DNA from 2 places in the Variovorax sp. P1_H12_2 genome. Region 1 is predicted to be linked to the other one. Evidence: predicted binding sites of a transcription regulator. Region 1 holds the regulator's gene; the other holds the start of a gene.
What was found. The regulator HrcA, encoded in region 1, represses chaperone genes, less so after heat shock. The targets are predictions, from matches to a motif close to TTAGCACTCNNNNNNNNNGAGTGCTAA.
Positions count from the first base shown of each region.

Region 1 (6,825 bases):
ATCGAGCTCGAGCGCATGCACGATCACGAAATCCCGCAGCGCAATGCGCCTCAACGCCATCTCAAGATCCCCCTTCGTTCCAGTGCAGTTTGCGGCGCAAGGTGTCGAAGTAGCTCCAGCCCTTGGGATGCAGGAAGCGCACCCGGTAGTCGGAGCGGCGCACCATCACCTTGTCGCCGATGGCCAGCGTGGCCAGCGATTGCATGTCGAAATTGGCGCTGGCGTCGCGCCCGCCGACCAGTTCGATCGTGACCTCGTCCGCGTCCGGCAGCAGCAGCGGCCGGTTCGACAGCGTGTGCGGCGCGATCGGCACCAGCACCCAGCCCCGCACCGCGGGATGCAGCAGCGGCCCGCCGGCCGACAGCGCATAGGCGGTCGATCCGGTGGGGGTCGCGATGATCATGCCGTCGGCGCGCTGGTTGGCGACGAAATGGGCGCCCACCGTGACCCGCAGCTCGACCATGCCCGAGGTGGCGCCGCGATTGACCACCACGTCGTTCATTGCCAGGGTGTCGAACACCGATTCGTCGCCGCGCATCACCCGCGCCTTCATCAGCGTGCGCAGGTCTTCCTCGTAGTCGCCGGCCAGCATCGGGATCAGCGTCGCCTGGTAGTTGTCGAGCGAGATGTCGGTGATGAAGCCGAGCCGGCCGCGGTTGATGCCGATCAGCGGCACGTCGTGCGGCGCGAGCTGGCGACCGATGCCGAGCATGGTGCCGTCGCCGCCGACCACCAGGCCGAGCTCGCACTGCTGGCCGATTTCTTCCACCGTCAGCGCGGGATAGGGGCCGGTTTCGACGGCGTCGGATTGCGACTTCTCGACGAACACCTTGCAGCCCTGCGATTCGAGGAAGGCGCCGATGCCTTCCATGATGTCGTCCTGCGCGCCGCATTGCGCCCGGGCGCCGGAGGCCTGGTATTTACCGATCAGTGCGACATGCCGAAAGCGGGAGCTCATTCACAAATTACAACATTAAAATCATTCGATGCTGGACGACCGTGCCAAGTTGCTGCTGAAGACTCTCGTCGAGCGCTACATCGCCGACGGGCAGCCCGTGGGATCGCGCACGCTTTCCCGTGCGCCGGGGCTGGACCTGTCGCCGGCGACCATCCGCAACGTGATGTCCGACCTCGAGGTGCTCGGGCTGATCGCAAGCCCCCACACTTCCGCGGGTCGCATTCCGACCGCCCGCGGCTATCGGCTGTTYGTCGACACCATGCTGACCGCGCAGCACGAGCAGTTCACCTCGGCCTCGGCGCCGAGCCTGGCGCCCGACCAGCCGCAGAAGGTGATCACGAACGCCGCCCACTTGCTGTCGAACATGTCGCAGTTCGTCGGCGTGGTGATGGCGCCGCGGCGTGCCTCGGTGTTCCGGCAGATCGAGTTCCTGCGGCTGGCCGACCGCCGTCTGCTGGTGATCATCGTCGCGCCCGACGGCGACGTTCAGAACCGGGTGATATTCCCCGAGGTCGACTACTCGCAGTCGCAGCTGGTCGAGGCGTCGAACTACATCAATGCCCACTTTGCCGGCTTGACGATCGAGCAGGTGCGCGACCGCCTGCAGTCCGAGGTCGAGCAATTGCGCGGCGAGATCGCGGCGCTGATGCAGGCCGCCGTGCAGGTCAGCTCCGAGGTCATGACCGAGGCCCAGGACGAAGTCGTGATCGCGGGCGAGCGCAACCTGCTGGCGGTGACCGACTTCTCCAGCGACATGAGCCACCTGCGGCGCGCCTTCGAGCTGTTCGAGCACAAGACCCAGCTGATGCGCCTGCTGGATGTCTCGAGCCAGGCGGAGGGCGTGCGCATCTTCATCGGCGGCGAAAGCCAGGTGGTGCCCTTCGACGACCTGTCGATCGTCAGCGCGAACTACGAGGTCGACGGACAGGTGGTCGGCACGCTGGGGGTCATCGGTCCCACGCGGATGCCGTATGAGCGCATGATCCAGATTGTCGACATCACCTCGAAGCTGGTCACCAACGCGCTGAGCCACCGCAAGTAGGGCACGGCGTCGCGGCCCACTAGAATCCGGGGCGCGTGGGCCGTTAGCTCAGTTGGTTAGAGCAGCGGACTCATAATCCGTTGGTCCCTGGTTCAAGCCCAGGACGGCCTACCAGGCATTCATTGAAGTTCAGGTCTGCTCCCGCGCTCGGTCTTTTGCAAAACAAAAACCGATGCGTCGACAGATACCGAAAATTGGCGCTATAATCGAAAGCTGTGCGGCTGTAGCTCAGTTGGATAGAGTACTTGGCTACGAACCAAGGGGTCGTGGGTTCAATTCCTGCCAGCCGCACCACTCTCTTAAAGGGTTAGGACGTTCACGCGTCCTAACCCTTTTTCTTTTGCGCGACTTCTTGCGCGACGGCGACCTGTCTTTCGCCTCGTCGCGGCCGGGCGCTCAGGTCACGTCGACATTGATGCGTCGCGGTTGAGCGTGTTCCGTCTTTGGAATCCGCAGCTTGAGCACGCCCTGCACCAGCTCCGCCGAGATCTTCTCGGTGTCGAGTTCCTTGCTCAGCGTGAAGACCCGATGGAAGCGGCCGAGGCCGACTTAGGTGTGGCTGGACTGCAGCCCTTCGGGCACCGCCATGTCGATCTCCCCTTCGATCGTCAGCGAATCGGATTCGACGTTCAGGTGCAGCTTGTCGCGCGGCACGCCGGGCAGGTCGGCGTACAGCGTGATGCCGGCGCTGTCCTCGATCACGTCCACGGGGGGCGTGAGGGCGGCCTCGGCGTAGCGCCGCTCGTCCTTGCGCGCGACCACGTCGGAGGACTTGTTTCTCTTCTGGATGTCGTTCATGGCTGTTCTCCCGATCATTGGATGGCGATGCGTCGCGGCAAGGCGGAGGCGCGGCGCTGGACGGTGATGTGGATGACGCCGTCCCGCGCCTTGGCCTCGACCGCCTCGGGGTCGGCGTCGTCGGGCAGGCTCAGCACCCGGCGGAAGGTGCCCTCGAAACGCTCGTTGATGTGCAGCGTCTCCTTGCCGCCGGGCTGCGGCGCCGCACTCTGGCGCTCGCCGGCGATGCTGAGGATGCCTCGGTCGAGGTTGATCTCGAGCGTCGCGGGATCGACGCCCGGCGCCAGGACATAGATTTCGACCGTCTTGGCCGTGCCACCGACGTTGAGAGCAGGGAAAGCGCTGCGGCCGAAGCCGCGGATGGTGGGAGAGAGGTCGAAGGCCTGCTGCATCTCGCGCTGCAGGCGATCCATCTCCGCGAACATGTCGCGTGAAAAAAGGGATCGATACATGGCGCATACCTCCATTCAGGGTTGAGGTGGGCGCTGGAGGCGTCTCCAGCGCTTCCGGATTGGAAACTAGGATCGGCTTGCGAAACTTCAAGGGATGACCCGGCCAAACTTGCTCAGGGCGTCACAGAACGCGCTGGCGCGCCGCTTGGGGCGAGTCGGCAATGCGGCAGGTGTAACCGCGAGCCGCAAGCAACATTACCGCCGCCGTGGGCGCCCTGTGACTGCGGGCAACCGGACGCCCATAATCCGACCCTCGGCCAAGCCAGGGGCCGCTTTCATATGCCTGGCGTTCATTGGGGCGACCACGATGAGTTCATTGCAAAAGTTCCTGCCGGCCTCCGAGCCCGCACGCAGCGAGGCCCTGGCCCAGCTGAAGAAGACGCACCATGCGCCGCGGCATCTCGTCCGGGGCGTCGCGCGCGGCGCCTTCGGAAAACAGGCGTCGGCAGTTCAGCAAGACCAGGAACAGGAAATCGTCCCGCAGGGCGAATCGCCGTCGGAACCGCAAGTGGGCTGAGCGCCGCACCTGATCCGACCTCCGACCCGGTCCCGCGCCGTCGCGACCCCCGCGATGGCGCAGCCGCGGGCGGCGGCTGCGCACGGGCAAGGGTAAAGCCGGGCTTTCCGATCCTTCAAACGCCGGTATCTTTTGTATCCAGTGGCATCTAGACGCAAGTCCGGGTGCAGGCTGGGCCGAGGTCGGCCGCGGCCCCACCGTGCAAGGAGTCGGCCATCGCCTCGCCTGCCCACCGTGCCGATCTGTTGCGCGTCGAAGGTGTCACCGTGCGTTTCGGTGGCATCACGGCGCTCGACAAGGTGTCGTTTTCGGTGCCGGAGGGCCACATCGTCGGCCTGATCGGCCCGAACGGCGCCGGCAAGACCACGCTCTTCAACTGCCTGTCGCGGCTTTACGCCTTCAGCGAGGGCAGCATCTCGTTCGAGGGCCGCTCGCTGGTCGAGACGCCGGCGCACGGCATCGCGGCGATGGGCATCGGCCGTACCTTCCAGAACCTCGCGCTGTTCCGGACCATGACCGTGCGGCAGAACATCCTGCTGGGCGGCCACTGCCGCACCCGCAGCGGCTTCTTCGCCAACGCCTTGCGGCTGCCGGGGGTGCGGCGCGAGGAACAGGTGCTCGAAGCCCATGCCGACCAGCTGGTCGGCCTGCTCGACCTCGGCGCCGTGGCCGGCACGCGCGTGATGGACCTGCCCTTCGGCACCCAGAAGCGCGTCGAGCTGGCCCGGGCGCTGGCGAGCCAGCCCAAGCTGCTGCTGCTCGACGAGCCGGCCGGCGGCCTGAACCACGAGGAGGTCGGCAGGCTGATGGCGTTGCTGCGCGAAGTGCGCGCGCGGCTCCAGCTCACGATGCTGCTGGTGGAGCACCACATGAACCTCGTGATGCGGGTGTCCGACAAGGTGGTGGCGCTGGATTTCGGCCGCATCATCGCCGACGGCTCGCCGGCCGAGGTGCAGGCCAACGCCGAGGTGATCCGCGCCTACCTGGGGGACGCCGGCTGATGGCCCGCCTGCTCGAAGTCCGTGGACTGCGCGCGCAGTACGGCGCGAGCCAGGTGCTGCACGGCATCGACTTCGACGTCGAGGAAGGCGGCATCACGACCATCCTCGGCGCCAACGGCGCCGGCAAGACGACCACCTTGCGCGCGGTCTGCGGCATGGTCAAGACCGAAGGCGAGATCCACTTCGCCGGCCACCGCATCGAAGGCCGCGCGACCGAGTCCATCGTGCGCCTGGGCGTGGCCCACGTGCCCGACGGGCGCGGCACCTTCGTCGCGCTGAGCGTCGAGGAGAACCTGCGCCTGGGCGCCTACACGCGCCGCGACAAGGCCGAGGTGGCGGCCGATTTCGAACGCATCTACAACCACTTCCCGCGGCTCAGGGAGCGCCGCCTCCAGCAGGCCGGCACCCTCTCGGGCGGCGAGCAGCAGATGCTCGCCGTCTCGCGCGCCCTGATGCTGCGGCCCCGGCTGCTGCTGCTGGACGAGCCCTCGTTCGGCCTGGCGCCGCGCATCGTGCAGGAGCTGTTCGAGATCCTGCGCGAGATCAATGCCAGGGAACGCGTGAGCATGCTGCTGGTGGAGCAGAACGCGGCGCTGGCGCTGCGGCTGGCCGACCATGCCTACCTGCTCGAAACCGGCCGCGTCGTGATCTCGGGCAGCGCCGAAACCGTGCGCAACGACGAAGCGGTGCGGCGCTCCTACCTCGGATATTGAAATGAACCTGCTGCTGCACCAGGTGCTCTCCGGACTCGCCACCGGCGGCATCTATGCCAGCGTGGCGCTGGCGCTGGTGATGATCTACCAGGCCACGCACCTGGTGAACTTCGCCCAGGGCGAACTCGCGATGTTCTCCACCTATATCGCCTGGAGCCTGATGCAGGCCGGCATGCCGTACTGGGCGGCGTTCTTCGCCACGGTGGCGGTCGCCTTCGTGCTCGGCGTGCTGATCGAGCGCATCGTCGTGCGGCCGGTCGAGAGCGCGCCGATTCTTTCGGTCGTGATCGTCTTCATCGGCCTGCTGGTGATCCTCAACAGCCTCGCGGGCTGGATCTTCAGCTACACGATCAAGCCCTTCCCGAGCCCGTTCCCGACCGAGCCGCTGTTCGGCAATCGCTTCATGTCCTCGCACGAGCTGGGTTCGATCGGCATCACGCTGGCGGTGCTGGCGCTGGTGTTCGTTTTCTTCCGCTACACGCCGCTCGGCCTGGCGATGCGCGCGGCGGCGCAGAACCCGGACTCGAGCCGGCTGGTGGGCATCCGCGTCGGCTGGATGCTGGCCCTGGGCTGGGGCCTGGCGGCGGCGATCGGCGCCATCGCCGGCATCATGGTCGCGCCCGCCGTGTTCCTCGAGCCGAACATGATGGCCGGCATCCTGCTGTATGCCTTCGCCGCCGCCCTGCTCGGCGGCATCGACAGCCCGGGCGGCGCGGTGCTCGGCGGCTTCATCGTCGGCGTGCTCGAGAACCTGGTCGGCGCCGTGCTGGGCACCGAGCTCAAGCTGACGGTGGCGCTGGTGCTGATCGTCGGCGTGCTGGTGATCCGGCCGTCGGGGCTGTTCGGCAAAGTCAACGTCACGCGGGTCTGAACCATGACCGAGCCGCACGCGCCCACCCGCAAGCCATCGACCAGGCTTCGCCTGGTCGGCCTGCTGCTGCTGGCCGTGGTGGCCTGCGCGCTGCCCTTCCTGGTCAGCAACTACCGGGTGTTCCAGTTCACGCTGGCGCTGGTCTATGCCATCGCGCTGCTCGGGCTCAACATGCTCACCGGCTACAACGGCCAGATCTCGCTCGGCCACGGCGCCTTCTACGCCATCGGCGCCTACGTCGCGGCGATCCTCATGGACCAGTTCGGCGTGCCCTACTGGCTCACGCTGCCGGCCGCCGGCGCGGTGTGCCTGCTGGCCGGTTTCCTGTTCGGCCTGCCGGCGCTGCGGCTCGAAGGGCTCTACCTGGCGCTGGCGACCTTCGCGCTCGGCGTGGCGATGCCGCAGATCCTCAAGTACAAGCATCTGGAGCACTGGACCGGCGGCGCGCAAGGCATCGTGATCGTCAAGCCCGA
Region 1 covers NZ_JBFUCI010000111.1:8,511-15,335, forward strand. Annotated here, with positions in the region: gene recN (DNA repair protein RecN) at 1-60, opposite strand, end outside; gene AC1D2K_RS13660 (NAD kinase) at 62-958, opposite strand; gene hrcA (heat-inducible transcriptional repressor HrcA) at 987-2,000, shown strand; tRNA gene AC1D2K_RS13670 (tRNA-Ile) at 2,038-2,114, shown strand; tRNA gene AC1D2K_RS13675 (tRNA-Arg) at 2,218-2,294, shown strand; partial or broken gene AC1D2K_RS13680 (Hsp20/alpha crystallin family protein) at 2,397-2,798, opposite strand; gene AC1D2K_RS13685 (Hsp20/alpha crystallin family protein) at 2,813-3,250, opposite strand; gene AC1D2K_RS13690 (hypothetical protein) at 3,558-3,767, shown strand; gene AC1D2K_RS13695 (ABC transporter ATP-binding protein) at 4,034-4,768, shown strand; gene AC1D2K_RS13700 (ABC transporter ATP-binding protein) at 4,768-5,481, shown strand; gene AC1D2K_RS13705 (branched-chain amino acid ABC transporter permease) at 5,483-6,352, shown strand; partial or broken gene AC1D2K_RS13710 (branched-chain amino acid ABC transporter permease) at 6,356-6,825, shown strand, end outside.

Region 2 (10,049 bases), on a different contig from region 1:
TCACGCTGTCCTACACCTTCTTCGAGGTCGGCGGCAAGACCCCGCCGGCACCGGTGGCGGCCAATGGCGCCGTCGTCATGGAGCCGCGCTCGTGAGCGCCTCGGATGTCGCGCACAAGGGGTCGCTGTGGCGGACGGTGAAGGCCGTCTGCTGGTCGTTCTTCGGTGTCCGCAAGAAGAGCGGCTACCAGGACGACCTCGCCAAGCTCAATCCGCTGCACATCATCGCGGTCGCCTTCGTCGCCGTCGCACTGTTCGTGACCGGGCTGATCCTGCTGGTGCGCTGGGTGGCCGCAACCTGAACACACACATCCCACAGAATTCGAATCGAGAGAAGAAAGCCAGGATCTGATATGAGCTCAACCACCCACGGCACCACGCCCTACTACTTCGTGCCCGGGCCATCGGCCTACCCGGTCATGGCCGCGACCGGCCTGCTCTTCGTCATCCTGGGCGCGGCCCAATGGATCAATGGCCACCAGTGGGGCGCCTGGTCGCTGCTGGCGGGCATGATCGTCTGGCTCGGCACGCTCTACGTCTGGTTCAGCGCCTCGATCCGCGAAAGCGAAGGCGGCCTGTACGGCCACAAGGTCGACCTCTCGTTCCGCTGGAGCATGAGCTGGTTCATCTTCTCCGAAGTGATGTTCTTCGGCGCCTTCTTCACCGCACTGTGGTGGGCGCGCACGCATGCGCTGCCCGCGCTGGGCAGCCTCGACAACGCGCTGCTGTGGCCCGACTTCAAGGCCGTGTGGCCCACGGCGGCGGTCGGCGTGACCGGTTCGCCGGCCGGCATCGTCGAGCCCTTCCAGACCGTCGGCCCGTTCTGGCTGCCGACCATCAACACCGCGCTGCTGCTGAGCTCCGGCGTCACGCTGACGATCGCCCACCACGCGCTGCGTGCCGGCCATCGTGCGCAGACCATTCGCTTCATGTGGCTGACCGTGCTGCTGGGCTTCAGCTTCCTGAGCGTCCAGGGCTACGAGTACTACCACCTCTACACCGAGCTGAACCTCAAGCTCAGCTCCGGCGCCTACGGATCGACCTTCTTCATGCTCACGGGCTTCCACGGTCTGCACGTGTTCATCGGCATGCTGATGCTGTTCTTCATCACGCTGCGCCTGCGCAGCGGCCACTTCACGCCCGAGCGGCACTTCGGTTTCGAGGGCGCCGCCTGGTACTGGCACTTCGTCGACGTCGTGTGGCTCGGCCTGTACTTCCTGGTCTATTGGCTTTGAGCTTCAGCGACGGCAAAAAAAGAAAGCGCCGCGAGGCGCTTTTTTCATGGATTTCGTGGAACGAGCATCACCTACTTGCCGATCGGGAGGCCCCCCGGCTGGATGTAGCCGAATTTCCACGCCAGCAGGACGCAGAGGAACAAAACGACCGAAAGTCCGATCCGAACCGTGAGCGCGCGCGCCATGCCGCTGCTCTTGGCGCGGCCCTCGCGCCCGTCCCTCAACATGAAGAACAGCGCCACCGCGAGACTGCCCAGGATGCCCAGGAAGGCGAGGGCGACAAGGTATTTCATGACCCACATTATCGGCCGTCGGCGCCGCCCGCGGCCTTGAACGCGGATGTCCCGGACACGGTTCGCGGCCCGCGCACCGGCCGCTTCTGGCTCGTCACCGCTGTCGCCTTGCTGACCCTCGCGGCCACGGTCTCGCTGGGTCGCTGGCAGCTGTCGCGGGCGGCGCAGAAAGAAGCGCTGCAGGCCGAGATCGACGCCCAGAACAACCTGCCGCCGCTCGACCAGGAGGCCTTCCTGGCGCTCGGCGATGCGGCCGCCCAGATGCACCGGCCGGTTCGGCTGCACGGACTCTGGCTGGCGCCGCACACGGTCTACCTCGACAACCGCCAGATGCATGGCGTGCCCGGCTTCTACGTGCTGACGCCCTTCGCGCTCGAAGGCAGCGACCAGACCCTGCTGATCCAGCGCGGCTGGATCCAGCGCAACTTCACCGACCGGACCCGGCTCGAGGCGATCGAGACGCCGGCCGGCCTGGTCGAAGTGACCGCCAGGATCGCGCCGCCGCCGGCTCATCTGCTGGAACTGGGCAAGGCCGATTCCGCCGCGACGACGCCAGCGCCCGCGGGGTCTTCGCTCATCCGGCAGAATCTCGGTCTTGAAGCGTTCCGCGCCGAAACCGGTCTGCCCCTGCGGACCGATGTCTCCCTGCAGCAGACCGGCTCGGCGTCCGAGGGCTTGCAGCGCGACTGGCCGGCCCCTGCGCTGGGTGTCGAAAAGCACTACGGTTATGCATTCCAGTGGTTCGGCCTCTCGGCCCTCGTGGTATTCCTCTATGTCTGGTTTCAATTCATCGCCCCCTTCCGCCGCGCACGCCTTGCCCGCCGTGGCTGACGAGCCGCTCGGCCTGACCGTCCACTCGATGCCGTCGCCGCGCCAGGCGCTCGCGGGCGCCGAAGGCCGGCGCACGGTCCAGGGCCGCTGGAAGATGATCTTCGTGCTGCTGTGCTGCGCGGCACCGGTGGTCGCCTCCTATTTCACCTACTACGTGGTGCGTCCCGAGGGCCGCAGCGTCTACGGCGAGCTGATCGATCCGCAGCGGCCGCTGCCGAACATCGAGGGCACGCAGCCGGACGGCAAGACGGTCCGGCTGCCGTCGCTCAAGGGCCAGTGGCTGCTGCTGACCGTGGCCGATGCGGCCTGTGACGCCCTGTGCGAACAGCAGCTCTATCTGCAGCGCCAACTGCGCGAGAGCCTGGGGCGCGAAAAAGACCGGCTCGACCGCGTCTGGCTGGTCAGCGATGCGCAACCGCTGCCCGAACGCCTGGCCAACGGCCTGCGCGGCGCGACCGTGCTGCGCCTGCCGGCCGCCGAGATCGCGAAGTGGCTGCCCGCGAGCGCGGGCCACGCGCCGGCGGAACACCTCTTCGTGGTGGACCCGCTGGGCAACCTGATGATGCGCTTTCCGGCCCGCATGGACGCCGCCGGCGCCAGCCGCGGCAAGCGCGACCTCGACCGGCTGCTGCGCGCCTCCTCGTCCTGGGACGACGCAGGCCGCTGATCCCGCCATGGACACGACCTCGCTCTACGACCTCAAGCCGATCGCCTGGCTGCTGGCGGTCGGCGTGCTGCTGGCCCTGGGGCCCTTGATCTGGGTCTGGCGGCGCAACGCGGGCGCCGGTGCCGCGCGCCGGCTGCATGCCTTGACCGTGCTCGCCTTGTTCCTGACCTTCGACCTGACGCTGTTCGGCGCCTTCACCCGGCTGAGCGACTCGGGCCTGGGCTGCCCCGACTGGCCCGGCTGCTACGGCAACGCCAGCCCGCTCGGCGCGCGCCACGACATCGCGATGGCGCAAGCCGCGCAGCCGACCGGGCCGGTGACCCACAGCAAGGCCTGGGTCGAGATGGTCCATCGCTACCTGGCCACCGGGGTCGGCTTCCTGATCCTGGTGCTGGCGATCGCGACCTGGGTCGCACGCCGGCGGCAGCGCCTGCCCGACCACCGCGGCGAGCGCGCGCTGAGCGCCTGGTGGCCCGCCGCCACGCTGGCCTGGGTCTGCCTGCAGGGTGCCTTCGGCGCGATGACCGTGACCTGGAAGCTCTTCCCCGCCATCGTCACGCTGCACCTGCTGGGCGCCGTGGCGCTGCTGGCGCTGCTCTGCATCCAGGCCGTGCGCTACCAGCAGGCGGCGCTGCAGCGCCTGCCCACGGCCCTGCCGTCGGCGTTGCGCACGCTGCTGATCGCCACCACCGCGCTGCTGGGCCTGCAGATCGCCCTGGGCGGCTGGGTCAGCACCAACTATGCCGTGCTGGCCTGCACCCAGTTCCCGACCTGCCAGGGCAGCTGGTGGCCGCCCATGGACTTCGCCCAGGGCTTCGAGATCTGGCGCCATCTCGGCGAGACCACCGCCGGCGCCCCGATCGACTTTGCCGCGCTCACCGCCATCCACTACGCGCACCGCCTGATGGCCTACCTCGTGTTCGCCGCCATCGGCCTGCTGGCCTGGCGTCTGTATCGCATCGAGCCGCTGCGCGCCCAGGCGCGCTGGCTCGCTGTGCTGGCGCTGCTGCAACTCGCCAGCGGCCTCGGCAACGTGCTGCTCGGTTGGCCGCTCGCGGCGGCACTGCTGCACACCGGCGGCGCCGCGGCGCTCGCGGTGGTGCTGACCTGGACCTTGTGCGAAAGCCGTCGCGAGGGCGCCCGCAGTGCGGCCGGCGCCGGCGCCCGTGTTCCCAAAATGGAGGTGGCCCGATGAGCGCCCCCGTGTCTGTTCCCGTCCCGACCACCGCCAGCGTGCTGCGCCAGTTCTATGCGCTGACGAAGCCGCGCGTGGTGCAACTGATCGTCTTCTGTGCCCTGATCGGCATGGTGCTCGCGGTCCCCGGCGTGCCGACCTTGGCCGACCTGCAGCAGGGCGCGCTGGCCTGCCTCGGCATCTGGCTGGTCGCCGGTGCGGCGGCGGCCTTCAATTGCCTGGTCGAGAAGGGCATCGATGCCAAGATGAAGCGCACCGCCTGGCGGCCGACGGCCCGCGGCCAGCTCAGCGACCGGCAGGCGCTGAGCTTCTCGGCGGCGCTGTGCGCGGCGGGCTCGGCCCTGCTGTGGTTCACGGTCAACCCGCTGACCATGTGGCTGACCTTCGCGACCTTCGTCGGCTACGCGGTGATCTACACCGTGATCCTGAAGCCGCTGACGCCGCAGAACATCGTGATCGGCGGCGCCTCGGGCGCGATGCCGCCGGTCCTGGGCTGGGCCGCGATGACCGGCGACGTCGGCCCCGAGGCGCTGATCCTGTTCCTGATCATCTTCCTGTGGACGCCGCCGCACTTCTGGGCCCTGGCCCTCTACCGGGTCGAGGACTACCGCAAGGCGGGACTGCCGATGCTGCCCGTGACCCACGGCAATGAGTTCACGCGGCTTCAGGTGCTGCTCTACACCTTCATCCTGTTCGCTGCCTGCCTGATGCCCTTCATCTACGGCATGAGCGGCTGGCTCTACCTGGTGGTCGCGATCGGCGTCAGCATCGGCTTCACCGGCTATGCCTTCGCGCTGTGGCGCCACTATTCCGACGCGCTCGCACGCAAGACCTTCCGCTTTTCGCTGATCCACCTGAGCGTGCTGTTCGCCGCGCTGCTGGTCGACCACTACCTCCGATGATCGAACCCATGAACAAGCGGCAATTGCTCCAAACCCTGGCCTGGACCGGCGTCGCCGCGTTCGCGGGCGTCCAGCTCGCGGGTTGCTCCGAAGCCAAGCCCAGCTTCCATGCGATCGATATCACGGGCGCCGACTACGCCAGGGATTTCTCGCTGGCCGATGCCGACGGCAAGACTCGCACGCTGGCCGACTTCAAGGGCAAGGCGGTGGTGCTGTTCTTCGGCTATGCCCAGTGCCCGGATGTCTGCCCGACCACCATGAGCGAGATGGCGCAGGTCAAGCAGCAATTGGGTGCCAATGGCGACAAGCTGCAGGTGCTGTTCGTCACCGTGGACCCGGCGCGCGACACGCCGGAAGTGATGAAGGCCTACATGGGCGCCTTCGACCCTTCCTTCGTCGCCTTGATCCCGACGCCCGACCAGCTCGCGGCGCTCGCGAAGGACTTCAAGGTCTACTTCAAGAAGGTCGACGGCAAGACCCCGACGAGCTATTCGATGGACCACTCGGCGGCCAGCTTCGTCTACGACCCGCAGGGCCGGCTGCGGCTCTACGCGCGCTATGGCGCCGGCGTGGCGCCGATGGTGGCGGACCTCCAGGCCCTGCTCAAGTCCTGAGCGCCGTGGCCTCGGTCGATCACTTGCTGCAGCGCAAGGGCGCCTTCCGCATGGCGCTGATCCCGCCCGAGGTGCTGGAGGCACTCAACGACGGCCTGCTCGAGACCGTCAATCTCAACGAATTCATGGCGCTGGAGCTGCCGAGGCTGGCGCGCAGCGTGGCCGCGCAGATCGGGCTCGATGCGGCCAGCGAACGCCTGGGCGACACCTTCGCAATGCTGGCAGCCTTCAAGCCGATGRAGCGCCACGGCCACATCGCGCGGGCGCTCTACGACCTCACGGCCGCGCATCCCGAGCGCGACGCGGTGGCCCATCGGCTGGCCACCCATCCGAGCGACGTGGCGCGTTGCTGGGCGACGCAGTGGATCCCGATGTCGGGCCTGTCGCTGGCCGGGCAACTGGAGGCCACCCGGCGCTTTGCGGCCGATCCGCATTTCGGCGTGCGCGAGATGGCGTGGATGGCGGTGCGCGACGCGACCATCCGCTCGCTCGACGAGGCCCTGGAGCGGTTGCAGCCCTGGACGGCGGACCCGGACCCGAACATTCGCCGCTTCGCCAGCGAACTGACTCGGCCGCGCGGCGTCTGGTGCGCCCAGATCGAGCGCCTCAAGGCCGAGCCCTGGCTCGGCCTGCCGCTGCTGGAGCCGCTCAGGTCGGACCCCAGCCGCTATGTCCAGAACTCGGTCGCCAACTGGCTCAACGACGCGAGCCGCACGCAACCGGACTGGGTCGAAGCCACCTGCGACCGTTGGCTGGCCGAGAGCGACTCGGCCGAAACCGGCTACATCGTGCGTCGGGCGTCGAGGACGCTGGCGAAGCGGGCGCCCGAGGCGGCCTGAAAAAGAAAAGCCCGGCACGGGGCCGGGCTTGATGCGAGGGAGAAGGGCGCTTCAGGCGTATTCGGCCAAGGCCTTCTTCATTTTCTTCATCGCTGCCACCTCGATCTGGCGAATGCGCTCGGCGCTCACGCCGTAGACCGCAGCCAGGTCGTGCAGCGTCATTCCGCCCGAGCCGTCGTCGTTGACCTTGAGCCAGCGCTCCTCGACGATGCGGCGGCTGCGCTCGTCCAGGGCTTCCAGCGCGGTCGAGATGCCGTCGGTCGACAGCCGGTCGCGCTGCCGCGATTCGAGCTGTGCGGTTGGCTCCTGCGTGGCGTCGGCCAGATAGGCGATCGGGCCGAAGCCGTCGTCGCCGTCGTCGGACGGGCTCGGATCGAGCAGCACGTCGCCGCCCGAGAGCCGGGTTTCCATCTCGAGCACTTCCTCGGGCTTCACGTTCAGCCGCGTGGCCATCTGCGAAACCTCGTCCGGGCTCAGCGTCTCGCGGTGGGTGCCACCGTCGGCGGCGGCCGAATCGGCCTTGAAACCCTGCTTCATCGAGCGCAGGTTGAAGAACAGTTTGCGCTGGGCCTTGGTCGTCGCGACCTTGACCATGCGCCAGTTCTTCAGGATGTACTCGTGGATCTCGGCCTTGATCCAGTGCATGGCGTAGCTCACCAGCCGGACGCCCTGGTCGGGATCGAAGCGCTTYACGGCCTTCATGAGGCCGACATTGCCTTCCTGGATCAGGTCGCCGTGCGGCAGGCCATAACCCAGGTATTGGCGGGAAATAGAGACGACAAGGCGCAGATGCGACAAGATGAGCGCACCGGCGGCTTCGAGGTCGTTGTCGTCGCGCAGTTTGCGCGCGAAGCCCTGCTCCTCTTCGAGCGTCAGCAAAGGCAGGCGGTTGGCTGCCGAGATGTAGGCGTCCAAGTTACCCAGCGGCGGCACCATCGACCAGGGATTGGCGACGGCGAGCTGGTTGGCAGAGGCTCCAGACAGTGTTGTCATTCGGGAAACTCCTTCTTTCATGGCCATATTAGCACTCGGTTAGAGGGAGTGCTAAGGCAAGGGTTCCCCCTTATTTTCTATGGGGTCGATAGCCTGGGCCACAAGCCTCCAGGCCTACCAGCGGAGGCCGAGACGCTCGAAAAGCCTGGACAGTACGAACAGCGGGCCGACCCAGAGGTATTGGATGTCCTCGAAGAAGGAAGGTTTCCGGCCTTCGATCTTGTGGCCGATGAACTGGAAGATCCAGGCCACCACGAAGATGACGGCGGACACCGGCAAAACAAGATCGCCCATCGCGTGCACCAGCGCCAGCAGGGCGACCGTGCCGACCAGCATGGTCGCGAGGAAGGCCGGGGAGCGCAGCGTCGCGTAATAGACCAGGCTGGCCGCCACCGAAGGCCGCTGGCGCGCTATCCGAGCAATGCCTGGGCGAATTCGCGGGCGTCGAAGGTTTCCAGGTCCTCGAGCTTCTCGCCGACGCCGATGAAATAGACCGGGATCGGCCGTTCGCGCGCGATCGCGCACAGCACGCCGCCCTTGGCGGTGCCGTCGAGCTTGGTCACGACCAGCCCGGTCAGGCCCAGCGCCTCGTCGAAGGACTTGACCTGCGCCAGCGCGTTCTGGCCGGTGTTGCCGTCGATCACCAGCAGGACCTCGTGCGGCGCCGTGGGGTCGGCCCGGTTGACGACCCGCTTGATCTTCTTGAGTTCGTCCATCAGGTGGATCTGGGTCGGCAGCCGGCCGGCGGTGTCGACCAGCACCACGTCCTTGCCGCGCGCCTTGCCGGCGTTGACCGCGTCGAAGCTCACGGCGGCCGGGTCGCCGCCTTCCTGGCTCACGATCTCGACCGTGTTGCGGTCGGCCCAGACCAGCAATTGCTCGCGCGCCGCGGCCCGGAACGTGTCGGCCGCGGCCAGCAGCACCGAGGCACCTTCGTTGGCCAGGTGCTTGGTGAGCTTGCCGATCGAGGTGGTCTTGCCGGCGCCATTGACGCCGGCGACCATGATCACGGTCGGCGTGTGCTCGCCGATCACCAGCGATTTCTCGAGCGGCCGCAGCAGGTCGGTGATCGCGTCGGCCAGCAGCAGCTTGACCTGCGCGGCGTCGGTCGCCATCTGGCTCTTGACGCGGCGGCGCAGGTCCTCAAGCAGGTGCTCGGTGGCCTTGACGCCGGTATCGGCCATCAGCAGCGCCTCCTCCAGTTCCTCGTAGAGCGCATCGTCGATCTGCGCGTTGACGAAGGCGGCGGTGATGCTGTTGCCGGTCTTGCGCAGGCCATTGCGCAGCTTGCCGAGCCAGCCGCTGCGCTCGGGCGGGGGCGCAGGTGTCGGGGCCGGCGCCGGAAGCGGCGCCGATGCGGGAGGAGGGGGGGGGGCCGGCACTTCCACCGGTGCAGGGGCGGGGGCCATCGGCGTTGGCGTCGGCGCTGGCGCGGTCACGGGTGCCGCTGCAGGTGCAGGCGAAGGCGAAGGCGAAGGCGCAGGTGCAGGTGCAGGTGCCGCCACGGGTGCCGGCGCAGCCGCCGGCTTGCCGCCGAACCAGCTGGAGGGCGAAAAGACCGATTTCGGGGCTGCCGCAGGCATTTCGGCCGGCGGGGCCGCAGGCTCGGGAACCGGCGCCGGGCTCTCGGCCGCAGGTTTTTTCTTGAAGAAACTGAACATTGGGCGCTTTTTACAATCCGAGCCATTCTATGAAACACCCCTTGCCACGCCGCGCTGCGTCGGGTGCGGTGCTGGCTTCGGTGCTGATGGCGCTGGCTGGCCTGCCCGCCCTGGCCCAGAACGCCCCCGCGCCTGCCGATCCCGCCACCACTGCGACCGCCGCCACAGCGCCGGTCCCGGCCCAGCAGTTCACGCTCTCCAATGGCATGACCCTGATCGTCAAGCCCGACCGGCGGGCCCCGACCGCGGTCCAGATGCTCTGGGTCCGGGTCGGATCGATGGACGAGGTCGACGGCACCTCGGGCGTCGCGCACGTGCTCGAGCACATGATGTTCAAGGGCAGCAAGAACCTGAAGCCCGGCGAGTTCTCGCGCCGCGTGGCCGCGTTGGGCGGGCGCGAGAACGCCTTCACCACCCGCGACTACACCGGCTACTACCAGCAGATCCCGGCGGAGCAGCTGGAGCAGGTCATGAAGCTGGAATCCGACCGCTTCGCCAGCAACCAGTGGCCCGACGACGAGTTCAAGCGCGAGATCGAGGTCGTCAAGGAGGAGCGCCGCATGCGCACCGACGACCAGCCGCGCGCGCTGCTCGGCGAGCAGCAGAACGCCGCGATCTTCACCGCCTCGCCGTACCACCGTCCGGTGGTCGGCTGGATGAGCGACCTGGAGTCGATGACGCCGGCCGACGCCCGCGCTTTCTTCCAGGCCTGGTACGTTCCATCCAACGCGGCGATCGTCGTCGCGGGCGACGTCGATGTCGCCAAGGTGCGAGCCCTGGCCGAGAAGTACTACGGCTCGATCCCGGCGCGTGCCGTGCC
Region 2 covers NZ_JBFUCI010000021.1:20,093-30,141, reverse strand. Annotated here, with positions in the region: gene AC1D2K_RS04355 (cytochrome c oxidase assembly protein) at 1-95, shown strand, start outside; gene AC1D2K_RS04350 (DUF2970 domain-containing protein) at 92-301, shown strand; gene AC1D2K_RS04345 (cytochrome c oxidase subunit 3) at 353-1,234, shown strand; gene AC1D2K_RS04340 (twin transmembrane helix small protein) at 1,306-1,527, opposite strand; gene AC1D2K_RS04335 (SURF1 family protein) at 1,564-2,358, shown strand; gene AC1D2K_RS04330 (SCO family protein) at 2,300-3,025, shown strand; gene AC1D2K_RS04325 (COX15/CtaA family protein) at 3,033-4,220, shown strand; gene cyoE (heme o synthase) at 4,217-5,122, shown strand; gene AC1D2K_RS04315 (SCO family protein) at 5,131-5,736, shown strand; gene AC1D2K_RS04310 (DNA alkylation repair protein) at 5,742-6,575, shown strand; gene rpoH (RNA polymerase sigma factor RpoH) at 6,627-7,568, opposite strand; partial or broken gene AC1D2K_RS04300 (Mpo1-like protein) at 7,683-7,961, opposite strand; gene ftsY (signal recognition particle-docking protein FtsY) at 7,979-9,229, opposite strand; gene AC1D2K_RS04290 (M16 family metallopeptidase) at 9,259-10,049, shown strand, end outside.
Region 2: a site for HrcA is predicted at 7,597-7,623, ahead of rpoH (RNA polymerase sigma factor RpoH). Genes of this name have one in related genera too.